Regions from separate parts of the Haloechinothrix salitolerans genome, predicted to be linked through region 1. Evidence: riboswitches for the same ligand, from Rfam matches in the RefSeq annotation. Region 1 holds a riboswitch; the other holds the start of a gene.
What was found. A riboswitch is a leader RNA that binds a small molecule or an ion and turns the genes downstream of it on or off. The one in region 1 is predicted to bind glycine.
Positions count from the first base shown of each region.

Region 2: another riboswitch for glycine. It lies ahead of gcvT (glycine cleavage system aminomethyltransferase GcvT); the one in region 1 lies ahead of gcvP (aminomethyl-transferring glycine dehydrogenase).

Region 1 is NZ_JBHSXX010000001.1:3,341,551-3,348,881, reverse strand. Features, by position in the region: gene ACFQGD_RS15920 (MFS transporter) at 1-236, shown strand, start outside; gene ACFQGD_RS15915 (Rpn family recombination-promoting nuclease/putative transposase) at 241-1,140, opposite strand; gene gcvP (aminomethyl-transferring glycine dehydrogenase) at 1,449-4,361, opposite strand; glycine riboswitch at 4,418-4,530, opposite strand; glycine riboswitch at 4,534-4,645, opposite strand; gene ACFQGD_RS15905 (MerR family transcriptional regulator) at 4,739-5,284, opposite strand; gene ACFQGD_RS15900 (bifunctional nuclease family protein) at 5,549-6,022, opposite strand; gene ftsR (transcriptional regulator FtsR) at 6,206-6,955, opposite strand; gene garA (glycogen accumulation regulator GarA) at 7,051-7,331, opposite strand, start outside.
Region 2 is NZ_JBHSXX010000001.1:600,481-607,811, reverse strand. Features, by position in the region: gene glyA (serine hydroxymethyltransferase) at 1-1,006, opposite strand, end outside; gene gcvH (glycine cleavage system protein GcvH) at 1,013-1,384, opposite strand; gene gcvT (glycine cleavage system aminomethyltransferase GcvT) at 1,413-2,510, opposite strand; glycine riboswitch at 2,702-2,795, opposite strand; gene ACFQGD_RS02920 (heavy metal translocating P-type ATPase) at 2,890-5,154, opposite strand; gene ACFQGD_RS02915 (heavy-metal-associated domain-containing protein) at 5,168-5,380, opposite strand; gene ACFQGD_RS02910 (hypothetical protein) at 5,598-6,218, shown strand; gene ACFQGD_RS02905 (MFS transporter) at 6,474-7,331, shown strand, end outside.

The sequences.
Region 1 (7,331 bases):
CGCTGGGACTCGGCCAGCCGTTGACGATGACGTGGGTGGTCGAACAGGCCCCGCGGCGGCTGCGCGCGACGGCGTTGGCGCTGCGGATCACCGGCAACCGTGTCGCGCAGACGACCGCGCCCGCGCTGGCGGGCGGGTTCTCCAGCATCATCGGCGTGGCTGGCCCGTTCGTGCTCGCCGCCCTGTTACTCGGCGCGGCGGGCGCGAGCGTCGTGCCGTTTCTCCGGAACCGCTGAGCTGTCAGGCGAACAGGTCGTCGGCCGACGTCACGGTCACGGCCTGGCGCACCCACGTTTCGAGCTGGGCAAGGTCGGTGCACTGCGTGATCCGCGCGCGAGCGGCCTCAGACACGGTGATGCCACGTGCCCCAAGCACCGTCAGCACTGACTCGGCCTTCGCCGCGACTGCACCCTCGGTGCGCCCCTCAGTCCGTCCTTCGGAGCGGAGCACCTCTGCGGTGGTCACGTAAGCCTCCTCTGCCTCCGGTCCCAACTGTGCGAACAGATCGTGCAACTCGCCCGTGGGCGCCTCACCCACGCTCTCAATGTACGTCAACAGTGCCACGAAATCCTCGATGCCACCGGAATTGTGCAGAATCTCCCGCAGATCGTCGATCCATTTTCGCAGCTCATCAGCTATCCGGGGGTTGCCAGCCGCGATCTTGAGCAACAGCAGCGTCATCCGAGCTTGCGGAGTCAACGGCCGAGCCCGCAACGCCTGCTCATCGACGCGCGCCAGGTCATCGAGCAGGAACCGAAATCGCGGCAGATACTGCCGCGCGGCGTCGGCGGTGGCTCGATCGAGATCGAGCAGGTCGAGCACGTCCGTCGGGCAGCTCCACGCCCGGTGGTTGTGGTGCACGACCAGCGGGATCACCGCAGGTAGGCGCGTCGCGTTCGGCTGCTCTGACAGGTAGCGATCCCAGATCCGCATGATGTAGCGCAGCATCCGAAACGCCATCAGCGGATCTTCGCCGCTCTGATGCTCGACGAGCACGTACACGAACGCGTCGCGGCAATCCACGGGGGCGGTAAATAGCAGGTCAGAATGTCGCCAGCGCAGCGTGGCGTCTACGAAGCTTCCGGAGAGCGCCTTCAGCCGGTCCAGGTCCAGCCGACTGGTCAGGGCATCCGGCAGCACCGCGCGCACTGCGATGCCGCGTTCGCAGGCTCACCAAGAACCCGGCGGAACACAGCATCGTGCGGACTCGGCTGGTTCGACATGTCGGCGACCGTACAAGCGGGCACCGACAGTCTTCGCCCGATCACGCGGGGAGATGCGCCGAAGGCTCGCCACCCTGCCGATATGACCATCGATACTCCGCAAAACGGACACGGATGTGGGCATATCGGCAGGGACGACGTCACGGCACCTGCAGGCCCGATGCAGCGAAAGCGTCATTCGCCGCGTTCCACGCAGCGAAGGCGGCATCCGGCAGCACCGCGCCCTCAGCTCTCGAAGGCCTCCGGAGCCGGGCAGGAACAGACCAGGTTGCGGTCGCCGCCTGCCTGGTCGATGCGGCCCACCGGTGGCCAGATCTTGCTGCCCGGGTCCCCCGCGGGGAACACGCCGATCTCGCGGCTGTACGGCCGGTCCCATTCCCCCGCGATGGACGACGCGGTGTGCGGGGCGTGGCGCAGCGGGCTGTCCTCCAACGGCCACTCGCCCGAGGCCACCCGGTCGCTCTCCCGCTTGATCGCGATCATCGCCTCGCAGAAGCGGTCCAGCTCGGCGAGGCTCTCGCTCTCGGTCGGCTCCACCATCAGCGTGCCAGCGACCGGGAACGACATCGTCGGCGCGTGCAGGCCGTAGTCGGCGAGGCGCTTGGCGACGTCGTCCACCGTCACGCCGGTCGCCTTGGTCATCGGCCGCAGGTCGAGGATGCACTCGTGCGCGACAAGACCGTCCGCGCCCGCGTATAGCACCGGGAAGTGCTCGTCGAGCCTGCGAGCGACGTAGTTCGCCGCCGCGACAGCGGTCAGCGTCGCGTCCCGCAGCCCGTCGGCGCCCATCATCCGCACATACGCCCACGAGATCGGCAGGATCGACGCGCTGCCCCACGGCGCCGCGCTGATCGGCCCGACACCGGTCTCCGGGCCCGCAGTCGGCTGTAACGGGTGGTTCGGCAGGAACGGTGCCAGGTGCCCGCGCACGCCGATCGGGCCGACGCCGGGACCACCGCCACCGTGCGGGATACAGAACGTCTTGTGCAGATTCAGGTGCGAGACGTCGGAACCGAACTTGCCGTAGCGCGCCAGCCCGATCAGCGCGTTGAGGTTCGCTCCGTCGACGTAGACCTGCCCGCCGTTGTCGTGGATGATCCCGCACACCTCCCGCACGGTGTCCTCATAGACGCCGTGCGTGGACGGGTACGTGATCATGATCGCGGCGAGGTCGTCCGCGTGCTTCTCAGCGACCTCACGCAGGTGCGCCAAGTCGATGTTGCCCTGGTCGTCACACTTCACGACGACGACGCGCATCCCGGCCATCACGGCGCTGGCGGCGTTGGTGCCGTGGGCGCTCGACGGGATCAGGCAGACGTCGCGCTCTGCCTCGCCCCGGTTGCGGTGGTACGCCCGGATCGCCAGCAGCCCGGCGAACTCACCCTGACTGCCCGCGTTGGGCTGCAACGACACGGCGTCGTAGCCGGTGATCTCGGCCAGCCACCGCTCTAGGTCGCCGATGATCCGCAGCATCCCGGCCGCGTCCTCGACCGGCGCGAACGGGTGCAGGTCCGCGAACGCGGGCCACGTGATCGGCTCCATCTCGGCCGCCGCGTTGAGCTTCATGGTGCAGGACCCGAGCGGGATCATGCTTCGGTCCAGCGCGACGTCCTTGTCCGCCAGCGTGCGTAGGTAGCGCAGCAGCGACGTCTCGGAGTGGTGGCTGTGGAACACGGGATGGGTCAGGTAGTCGCTGGTACGGCCCAGCGACTCGGGGATCGCGTCGGCGGTCTCCGCGTCCAGGGCGTCCACATCGGACACCGATAGCCCGAACGCCTTCCACACCAGCGAGATGTGCTCACGGGTGGTGGTCTCGTCGCAGGTGATACCGACCCGGTCGTCGTCCACCTGGAGCAGGTTCACGCCGAGCCCGCGGGCCTGCTCGACGACGGCCGCCGCCCTGCCTGGCACCGACGCGCGCACAGTGTCGAAGAAGGCCTCGTGCTCGACCCCGACACCGCCCTGGCGCAGCCCAGCCGCGAGCACGGTCGCCATCCGGTGCGCCCGCTGCGCGATCGCGCGCAGGCCCTCTGGCCCGTGGTAGACGGCGTAGGTCGCGGCGATCACCGCGAGCAACACCTGCGCGGTGCAGATGTTCGACGTCGCCTTCTCCCGTCGGATGTGCTGCTCCCGGGTCTGCAACGCCAGCCGGTACGCCTGCTTGCCCTCGGAGTCGACGCTGACGCCGACCAGACGGCCGGGCAACTGCCGCTCAAGGCCCTCGCGCACCGCGAGGTACCCGGCGTGTGGGCCACCGAAGCCGATCGGCACGCCGAAGCGCTGCGCCGAGCCGACGACGACGTCCGCGCCGATCTCACCGGGCGGACGCACCAGCGTCAGCGCGAGCGGGTCGGCGGCGACCGCGACGGACCCACCGAGCTCCTTGGCCTCGGCGATCAACGCCTCCTGGTCGCGCAGCACACCGGACGCACCAGGGTAGGACAGCAACACGCCGAAGAAGTCGCCCTCGATCCCAGCGGCGGCGATCCCGTTCGACAAGTCCGCGACGACGATCTCGATGCCGAGCGGCTCGGCGCGAGTCTCGATCACCGAGATCGTCTGCGGCAGCGTGTCGGCGTCCACGACGAACCGCGACGACGTGTTCTTGCGCGCTGCCCTGCGGATCAACGTCATCGCCTCCGCGGCGGCGGTCGACTCGTCCAGCATCGACGCGTTCGCCACGGGCATGCCGGTCAGGTCCGCGATCAGGGTCTGGAAGTTCAGCAGCGCTTCCAGCCTGCCCTGCGAAATCTCCGGCTGGTACGGCGTATACGCGGTGTACCAGGCGGGGTTCTCCAACACGGCGCGGCGGATCACCGGCGGGGTGACGGTGCCGTGATAGCCAAGCCCGATCAAGTGGGTCATTGGTCGGTTCTGTGCGGCCAGCTCGCGCAACTCGGCGAGCGCCTGCGCCTCGGTGGCTGGCGCGGGGAGCCCGAGCGTGTGCCCGGTGTCCCCGGCGTCCCGGATCGACTCGGGTACGGCCTTGTCGGCCAGCGTCTCCAGCGAGTCGACGCCGATGGCCTCGAGCATCCGCCGCAACTGGTCGTCATCGGGGCCGATGTGCCGTCGCGTGAACGGGATGCCCTGCTCCAGCTCGGCGAGCGGGCGACGGTTCGTGGGCTGACGAGGTGTCATACACGTGCCTCCGGTCATCGGGTTCCGGCCACGGACACCGCGTCCGCGGCCCTCCCCCTCTGTCCGTGCCCGAGTCCGGGCGCCTGAGAGCTTCACCCGCCGCACGCGGCGAGCTTGCACCTTCGGCGGGGCCCGATGGCGTCATCGCCGTGGGCCCGCTTTCCAGAGGCAGCTCACCCGAGCGGTCCTGGGTGCCTGAGAGGTTCCGGGGAGGATTTGCTCCTTCGGCGCCGGTCATAGCGCACTTTTCGTGCGATCCGACCAGACTCTCCCGCTCGGGTTCAGCTTCTGCGTAATCAAGTCTACCGGGTGAGGCCAGCCCCTGGCGGAACCCGTGAGTTGAAACGCATGTCGTAGCGGCGCGCCACGCCGTGTATCTATCCGGTGCGCCGGGCCTTGCGGCGCTCGGTCAGCTCGTCCGGCACGGTCGGCGCGATCTCACCGCCATCGGCGCGTTCGGCCGGGAACTCGTGAATGGAACCGGTGATCTCCTGCATGGCACCACTGACGGCGATCCCGAACACGCCCTGCCCACCCTGCAGTAAATCGACGATCTCCTCGGGAGACGTGCACTCGTAGACCGTGGTGCCGTCGGAGAACAGCGTGACAGAGGCGAGATCACGCACACCGCGCTTGCGCAGGTGCGCCACCGCGGTGCGGATGTTCTGCAGCGACACGCCCGCGTCGAGCAGCCGTTTGACGATCTTGAGGACGAGGAGGTCTTTGAAGGAGTACAACCGTTGGGACCCGGAGCCATGCGCGGTGCGGATGCTCGGCTCGACGAGTTGGGTGCGCGCCCAGTAGTCCAGCTGCCGGTAGCTGATGCCCGCGATCTGGCACGCGGCCGCACCGCGGTAGCCGACGAGGTCGTCCGGCACCGTCGCGTCGGGAAACAGTTCGCCCTGCTCGCCCGTGACCCGCATGGGACTCTCCTCGACCACGCATACCTCCCGCAGCTGCCGTGTAGTCGACACGTCATCGCGGATCACGCTGAATCACATCGACGCGATTCGCCACGACTACCACTGACGGTATGCCTGTCCGACATGCCGGTCAACGCGACTCGCGGTAGACCTCAAGTCGTTGTTGAGACTTACCTCGCAGGACACGGCCTAACCTGGCCCTTGTCACCAGCGGGTCCTCCGGTGTAGTGAATACTCCGCCCGGGTGATCCCGGCCCAGCGCCGCTAGGTGTCGGCGCCCCGGAAGTCCTCCGGCGAAACCGAGTCCAGGAACTCCCGGAACTTCTCGACCTCGTCCTCCTGCTCGTCCGGGATGATCAACCCCGCCTCGTCGAGCACGGACTCCTCGGCGTGAATCGGCACCCCGGCACGCAGCGCGAGCGCCACCGAGTCGCTCGGCCTCGCGGAGACCTTGATGCCGCCGTCGAAGACCAACTCGGCGAAGAAGGTGCCTTCCTTGAGGTCGGTGATCACGACCTGCTCCAACTCCCTGCCCAGCGCTCCGATGACCTCCTTCAGGAGGTCGTGAGTCAACGGTCGTGCGGGACGCACACCCTGCTGCTCCAGTGCGATGGCGGTCGCCTCGACCGAGCCGATCCAGATGGGGAGGTACCGCTCGCCTTCGGTTTCCCGCAGCAACAAGATCGGTGTGTTCGCGGGCAGTTCGACCCGCACACCGACGACGCGCATCTCGTTCATCGGGCCTCGCCTCCCTCTCTTGTGCGCGGGTTCAGCACCATCATCAACCTTCCCGCATCGACACTGTCGACGCTACCCGTCATCCGGGCCGCGTGCCCAGCGCTGGGCCATCTACACAGCGTAGGCGTGATCGCCAAGGACCTGAAGCCCCAGCGACCACCCGGTGCGTCGCTAACCCAAACGTCAGCGTCCTGTGACAGCACGGATACCCGCCTTGACCAGCAACGTATGCAACGTGACCGATAGTGCGGCCAATTCCCGCACCATCTCGTCCGCCCGCTCACGCGCCTCGGTGTCACGATGCCGCGAAACCGGGGTCACGATTTGTTCAAGGAGCCCCACTTCGCGGTCCGCCGAAGCACGAAACGCCCGCAGGTGGCGCGGTTCGATCCCGAAATCGGTCATGGCACGCACCGTTTTCGCCACCAGGACCGCATCGGGATCATAGAACCCGGCAGCGCCGGGTTTGATCAGGCCGTACTGCTCCAGCTCACTGAGCATGGCCTTGTCGATCCCCGCCTCAGCGAGTAATTCGTCTTCGGTCAGGCGGATCTCGGCACCGTCGGCGAAATCCGCCGCCGTCGGCAACCCCGCTCCGTTGCCGTCGGCGCCGTTGACGGAGACCAGCTTCCGAGGAAGCTTCGGCGTCGGCATCGACGGCTCCAGCCCCCGATCAGCGGCATCGAGCTGGTCCTTGATCACCTTCAGCGGAAGGTAGTGATCTCGCTGCGCGAGCAACACGAACCGAAGTCGTTCGACGTCGGCCGCGGTGAACTGCCGGTAGCCCGACGCGGTCCGCGCGGGCTGAACGAGACCCTCCGATTCCAGGAATCTGATCTTGGAGATCGTGACATCGGGGAACTCGGGGCGCAGCTGTGTGAGGACCGCCCCGATACTGAGCCCGTTCCGCTGAGGCCTGCCCGCAGCCGTCACCGTGCCGTCCTCCTCGTCGGGGCCATCATGATCGCCGTGGCACCTCCAGCAGGACCAGTCGCCGTCAGCCAGCCATCAACTCCGTCGCGGAACCGTCACTGACCGGCTTGTCCTTGCTTCGCACCGGTGAGGAACACCAGCCGGAACTTGCCGATCTGCACCTCATCACCCCCGGCGAGCACCGCCTGGTCAACCGGCTCGCGATTGACGTATGTGCCGTTCAGACTGCCGACGTCGATGACGACGAACTCCCCGCCCTCACGCCGAAACTCCGCGTGCCGCCGCGACACGGTCACGTCGTCGAGGAAGATGTCGCTGTCCGGGTGCCGCCCAGCGCTGGTGGTGTTGCGGTCCAGCAGGAAGCGCGAACCGGCGT
Region 2 (7,331 bases), 2.7 Mb from region 1:
CCTGCCGCCCGTCCAGCTCGGAGTTGACCAGGTCGACCAGCACCAGGTGGACGTCGGTGCCACCGGTCAGCACCTTGACGCCGTTGTCCGCGCAGTCCCGCCGCGAGAGCCGGTCGGCCAGGATGCGAGCGCCGTCGATGACCCGCTGCTGCCGCTCGGCGAACTCCTCGCCCGCCGCGATCTTGAACGCCACCGCCTTGGCCGCGATGACGTGCTCAAGCGGCCCGCCCTGTTGGCCGGGGAAGACCGTCGAGTTGATCTTCTTCGCCAGCTCGGAGCGGCTCAGGATGACACCGCCGCGCGGGCCACCCAGCGTCTTGTGCGTCGTGGTGGTGACGACGTCGGCGTAAGGCACCGGGTTCGGGTGCAGGCCAGCGGCGACCAGCCCGGCGAAGTGCGCCATGTCCACCATCAGCTTCGCGCCGACTTCGTCGGCGATGCGGCGGAACTCGGCGAAGTCGAGCTGGCGCGGGTACGCCGACCAGCCCGCGATAATCAGCTTGGGCTCGTTCTCCTTGGCGAGGCGCTCCACCTCGCCCATGTCGATCTTGCCTGACTCCTTGTCGACCTCGTAGGCGACAACGTTGTAGAGCCTGCCGGAGAAGTTGATCTTCATGCCATGGGTCAGGTGTCCACCGTGCGCCAGGCTCAGGCCCATGATGGTGTCGCCCGGCTCAAGCAGCGCGGCCATAGCGGCGGCGTTGGCCTGCGCGCCAGAGTGCGGCTGCACGTTGGCGTGCTCGGCCCCGAACAGCGCCTTGACCCGCTCGATAGCCAGGTTCTCGACGACGTCGACGTGCTCACAGCCGCCGTAGTAGCGCTTGGCCGGGTAGCCCTCGGCGTACTTGTTCGTCAGCACCGAGCCCTGCGCCTCGAGCACGCCGACCGGCGCGAAGTTCTCCGAAGCGATCATCTCAAGGGTGGATTGCTGACGACGCAGCTCGGCATCGACCGCTGCCGCGACCTCCGGATCGACTGTGGACAAGTCGGCATCAAATGTGGACAACCCAGCTCACTCCTTAATGATCTCTGCGTAATCGGCTGCGTCGAGTAGCTCCGGCAGCTCGCCGACACGCACGCGGAACAGCCAGCCATCGCCGTACGGGTCGCTGTTGACCAGCTCAGGCGTGTCCCTGATGTCCTCGTTGACCGCGACGACCTCACCGGTGGCCGGGGCGTACAGCTCACTGACCGACTTGGTCGACTCCAGCTCGCCACACGGCTCACCCGCGCTGATCTCATCGCCTTGGTCCGGCAGCTCCACGAACACGATGTCACCGAGCGAGCTCTGCGCGAAGTCGGTCACGCCGACGGTGGCGACGTCGCCGTCCAGCGCCAGCCACTCGTGCTCTTCGGTGTATTTGAGGTGCTCTGGGATGTCCATTGCTCGCAATCGTTCCTTTCGGCAGGGGTCAGGATCGCTGGTAGAAGGGCAGGGCAACCACCTCGACCGGCAGTGCCTTGCCCCGCACGTCGACGTGCAGGCTCGTGCCAGGCTCGCGGCACTCGGCGGAAACATAGGCCATCGCGATCGGATAACCCAGCGTTGGCGACAGCGCGCCGCTGGTGATCTCACCGATCTCGGTGGTGCCGTCCGGGCCGAGCACAGCGTAACCGGCGCGTGGCGCGCGACGTCCGGTGCCGGTCAGACCAACGAGCACCCTGCTCGGCTGCTGCTTGGCGCGCTCGGCGAGCGCGGCGCGACCGACGAAGTCGCCTTCCTTCTCGAACTTCACCAGCCGATCGAACCCGGCGTCGAACGGTGTGAGCCGTGCGGACAGCTCGTGCCCGTAGAGCGGCATCCCTGCCTCCAGCCGGAGCGTGTCGCGGCAGGCAAGCCCCGCGGGCAGCAGACCGTGCGGCTCACCGGCCGCCTCCAGCGTCCGCCACACCTGTTGCGCCTGCTCGGGGGCGCAGTACAGCTCGAAACCGTCCTCGCCGGTGTAGCCGGTGCGGGCCAGCAGCAGGTCGATGCCATCGACCGTCGCGGGCATGCTGGCGTAGTAGCGCAACGACTCCAGGTCGGCGTCGCTCACGGCACGCACGATCGCCGCCGACTTCGGGCCCTGCACCGCGATCAGCGCGTACTCGGTGGAGCGGTCGGTGACGGTCGCTTCGAACTTCTCCGCTCGTTCGACCAGCGCGGATGCGACGACACCCACGTTCGCGGCGTTCGCGACGACGAGGTAACGCTCCTCACCAAGCCGGTAGGTGACCAGGTCGTCCAGCACGCCGCCGTCGGCGTCGCACAGCATGCTGTAGCGGGCGCGGCCCACCTTGACGGCGGAGAGCTTACCGATTAGCGCGTAGTCCAGGACCTGCGCGGCCTCCGGCCCGGTGATCTCGATCTCGCCCATGTGCGAGAGGTCGAACAGGCCGGCGGCCTCGCGGACCGCGCGGTGTTCGGCCAGCTCACTGCTGTAACGGACGGGCATGTTCCAGCCAGCGAAGTCGGTGAACGACGCGCCGAGCGCGGCGTGCACCTCGTGCAACGGAGACGGCGTGCTCATGCCGGGTACTCCTCGGGAGCGCGCGGTACCGGATGATGCGGTGGTGACGAAACGGACATCTGGGAGCTCCTCGGTCAGTGGATAGGAACTCCCCCTCTGTCATGAACCTGAGAGCTTCACCGGCCACGCTTCATGCGCGGACGGCTTGCACCGTGGGTGAGGCGCTTGAGCGCCTGCTTTTCAGAGTGGCCTGGCCTGAAGCGGTATGGGTACCTGAGAGTTTGGCGGGGAGCTTGCTCCTTCGGCGCCTCGCTGCGAACACGAGGACTCTCCCGCTCCGGCTCATGCGGCCCGTTATGGAGTTGTCGTCGGGATCAACGTACGCGCCGAGGCCTCAGACGTCTACTCCCCGACGTCGGAGGTGTGGTGAAGGCCGCTTTCAGCGCACGGCGGCACGGAACCGGCGCAACCGGAGCGAGTTCGACACGACGAACACCGACGAGAACGCCATCACCGCACCGGCGAGCATCGGGTTGAGCAGCCCGGCCGCCGCCACCGGCAACGTCGCGACGTTGTAGGCGAACGCCCAGAACAGATTGCCCTTGATCGTGCCGAGCGTGCGCCGTGACAGCCGGATCGCGTCCGCCGCCGCGCGCAGGTCGCCACGCACCAGCGTGAGGTCGCCCGCCTCGATCGCGACGTCCGTGCCGGTACCCATCGCGAGACCGAGGTCCGCCGTAGCCAGCGCGACCGCGTCGTTGACGCCGTCGCCGACCATCGCCACGACCTTGCCCTCGGACCGCAATCGGCTCACGACGTCGGCCTTGTCCTTCGGCAACACCTCGGCGATCACCTCGTCGATGCCAACCTGCGCCGCCACCGACCGTGCGACGGCTTCGTTGTCCCCGGTCAGCAGCACCGGCGTGAGTCCGAGACCCCGTAGCATTCCGATCGCCTCGGCCGAGGTGTCCTTCACGGTGTCCGCCACGACCAGCAACCCGCGCGCCTGACCGTCCCAGGCGACGGCGATCGCCGTGCTCCCCTCGGCCTCGGCCGCGCGCTTGGCGGCGAGCAGTTCCTCCGGCAGCGGCTGGCTCCAGTCGTCCAGCAGCGACTGCCGCCCGACAAGCACCGCATGCCCGTCAACAACGCCCTGCACACCGAGGCCTTCCAGGTTGGTGAAGTCCTCAACAGTGCCGAGGTCCCCGACTTTGTCCCGCGCGCCGCGCGCGATGGCCTGCGCGATCGGATGCTCGGACGCGTTCTCCACCGCGCCCGCGAGTCGCAACACGTCGGTGACGTCGACATCCTCGGCAGCGTGGACGTCGACCAGCGCCATCCGTCCGGTGGTCACGGTGCCGGTCTTGTCCAGCACAACGGTGTCCACCTTGCGGGTGGACTCCAGTACCTCAGGCCCCTTGATCAGGATGCCGAACTGCGCGCCACGCCCGGTGCCGACCAGCAGCGCCGTCGGTGTCGCCAAGCCGAGCGCGCACGGGCACGCGATGATCAGCACCGCGACGGCGGCGGTGAACGCCGCCTGCACACCGCCACCGGAAAGCAGCCAGTACGCCAGCGTGCCCGCCGCGAGCAGCATCACGATCGGCACGAACACCGCGGAGATCCGGTCCGCCAACCGTTGGACGGCTGCCTTGCCGCTCTGCGCGTCCGCGACCAGCTTCGCCATCTGCGCGAGCCGCGTGTCCGAACCGACCCGCTCCGCGCGGACGACGAGCCTGCCCGCCGCGTTGACCGTGCCGCCGGTGACCGTGTTACCCGCGACGACCTCGACCGGCACGGACTCGCCCGTCAGCATGCTCTCGTCGATGGCGGAGCTGCCATCGACCACCACGCCGTCGGTGGCGATCTTCTCGCCAGGCCGGATGACGAAGTGGTCGCCGACCGCGAGCTGGTCCACCGGAATCCGCTGCTCGACGCCGTCCCTGAGCACCGAGACGTCCTTGGCGCCCAGTTCAAGCAGCGCTCGCAACGCCGCACCGGCCCGCCGCTTGGCGCGAGCCTCGAAGTAGCGCCCCGCCAGGATGAACGTCGTCACGCCCGCCGCGACCTCGAGGTAGATCGCCGCGGCGCCGTCGCCCCGCTGGATGGTGAACTCGAACGGGTGGGTCATGCCAGGCATGCCGGCACCACCCCACAACAGCGCGTACAGCGACCACAGGTAGGCCGCGATGGTGCCCATCGAGATGAGGGTGTCCATCGTGGCGGTGCCGTGGCGCAGGTTCTTCACCGCCGCGCGGTGGAACGGGAACCCGCCCCACGCGACGACCGGACTCGCCAGCGTCAGCGAGATCCACTGCCAGTAGGTGAACTGGAGCGCGGGCACCATCGCGAGCAGGATGACCGGCACTGACAACGCCGCCGAGATCAGCAACCGGTCGCGGGCGGCGCGCGTCTCGCCATCGGCCTTGGCGTCGTGCCAGCCCTCCGCACCGTCGACATCGTCGGCGGTACGCTTCGGCTCCGGAAGCGTCGCGGAGTACCCCGCCGCGGAGACCGTGTCGAGCAGTGCCGTGGGGTCGAGTTCCGCCGGGTAGCTGACGGCAGCCGTCTCCGTGGCGTAGTTGACCGTGGCGTGCACGCCGTCGAGCTTGTTCAGCTTGCGCTCGATCCGGTTCGCGCACGACGCGCAGGTCATGCCCTGGATGGCGAGTTCGACATCGGCCGTCGCCGGTTCCTGTCGCATGGTGCTCACCGGGTCACTCCTGACTGACCAGCTCGTAGCCCGCCTCGGTCACGGCGGCACGGATCTGGTCCTCCGACACGGGCGCCTCGCTGGTGACGGTAACCGCGCCGGTCGGCAGGTCCACGGCGACGTCCGTGACGCCGAGAACCTCGCTGACCTCCTCGGTCACCGACTGCGCGCAGTGGCCGCAAGTCATGCCGGAAACGGTGTAGGTCGCGGTAGCCATGACAGTCCTCCTGTGTCGCCTGGTTCGAATATACCCCTCACGGGTATCTACTAAACCAGGACCATATACCCCTTGGGGGTATGAGTTCAACCCGGGGGAGACGTCACGCGCATCGCGGCCGCACGTCGCGACTGTAGGGGTGCAACCTCGCGCGCCTCATCGCCGTCAGGTAAACAACAAGGCAGCGAATCGGGGGCGGGACCATGGGGAGGATTCGGTGATACGAACGAGGACGATAGGCGCGGTTCTGGCGACGACCGCGCTCGCGGGATTACTGCAGCTGGTCACGACGCTGGGCGCGGCACCAGCACTGGCGTGCACGTGCGCACCGATGACGGACGCGGAGTTCGCCGACAGCGCCGACGTGATCTTCGCGGGCACCCTGCTCGACCGGCGAGAACCAGACCAAGGCGGGACCGTCTCCAGCACCGACCCGGTCACGTTGACGTTCGCCGTCTCGGAGGTCTACAAGGGTCAGGTAGGCACGATGACACAGGTGCGCACCGCCCGCTCAGGCGCAAGCTGCGGCCTAGAGATCGACGGCGAAGGCCCGTTCCTGGTGTTTACCCAGTTCGGCAAGAAGGGGCTGACCGCGTCGCTGTGCGGGGGCACTCGCGACCTACCAGAGACGGTGCCCGCCGTCATCGGCGAGGGTCGACCACCCGCGGGCAGCGGCGGCACCGAAAAGGTAACCCACGAAGAGGCGACCGGCACCCAGGCTGACGCCGACACCGAGACCGCCTGGCTGTGGGCCATCGGCGGCGTCGCGGCACTCGGGCTCGCCGGATGGCTGGGCATCTACCTGCGACGACGCGGCACGACCGACTCCGACAACTGAGTCATGGCGAGTAGCTTCGCATGTAGTGCGGTACTCGCCGCTAGCCGGAAGGGCTGGTCGAGCAGCAGGCGGCGCATGATCTTCCCGCGGCGCGTCGGCATGGCGATGCGAACTGGTACGGGTGTGCCTAAATCACACCTCTCTCGCTTTAATTAGCAACGCTAATGAGCTAAACTAACTACCGGCAGGCCTGCTTACCCGCGCCGCCAGCCGTTCCGATTCACCGCCGGACCGAGCCGTGAAGGAGAGTTTCCGCTGCTGCGCAAAGCCCCGTCATCGAAGTCCATGTTCCGGTCACTGCGCCACCGCGACTACCGACTGTTCTGGTTCGGCATGGTGATCTCCAACATCGGCACCTGGATGCAGCGGGTCGCGCAGGACTGGCTGGTGCTCGTCGTCCTCGGCGGCGGCGCCGAAGCCGTCGGCATCACCACGGGGCTCCAGTTCCTCCCTTTCCTGCTGGTCACCCCGTTTGGCGGCCTGCTGGCCGATCGGCTCCCGAAGCGGACGCTGCTGCTGGCGACCAACAGCTTCATGGGCGCCACCGGCCTCACCCTCGGCCTTCTCGTCGTCACTGGAACGGCACAGATCTGGCACGTCTACGTCCTGGCGTTCCTGCTCGGCGTCGGCACCGCCCTGGACAACCCGGCGCGCCAGGCGTTCGTCGGCGAGTTGGTCGACAACGGCGAACTCGCCAACGCCGTCGCGCTCAACAGCGCGTCGTTCAACGCCGCCCGCCTCATCGGCCCCGGCGTCGCCGGCGTGCTGATCGGCACCATCGGCACCGGCCCGGTGTTCCTACTCAACGCCGTCTCGTTCGGCGCGCCGGTGGTGGCCTTGATGCTGCTGAGCAAGCCGGCCCCTGCGGCGACGTCGACAGTGAACGGCGCGGGTGCGTTCGCACGACTCGCCGAGGGCGTGCGCTACGTGCGCGGCCGACCGGATCTCATGCTCGTGCTGCTTGTGATGTTCGGGATCGGCACGTTCGGACTGAACTTCCAGATGACGATGGCCCTGATGGCCACCGCGATCTACGACAAGGGCCCACACGCCTACGGCATGCTCGGCTCGATCCTGGCTATCGGCAGCTTGTCCGGCGCGCTGCTCGCGGCA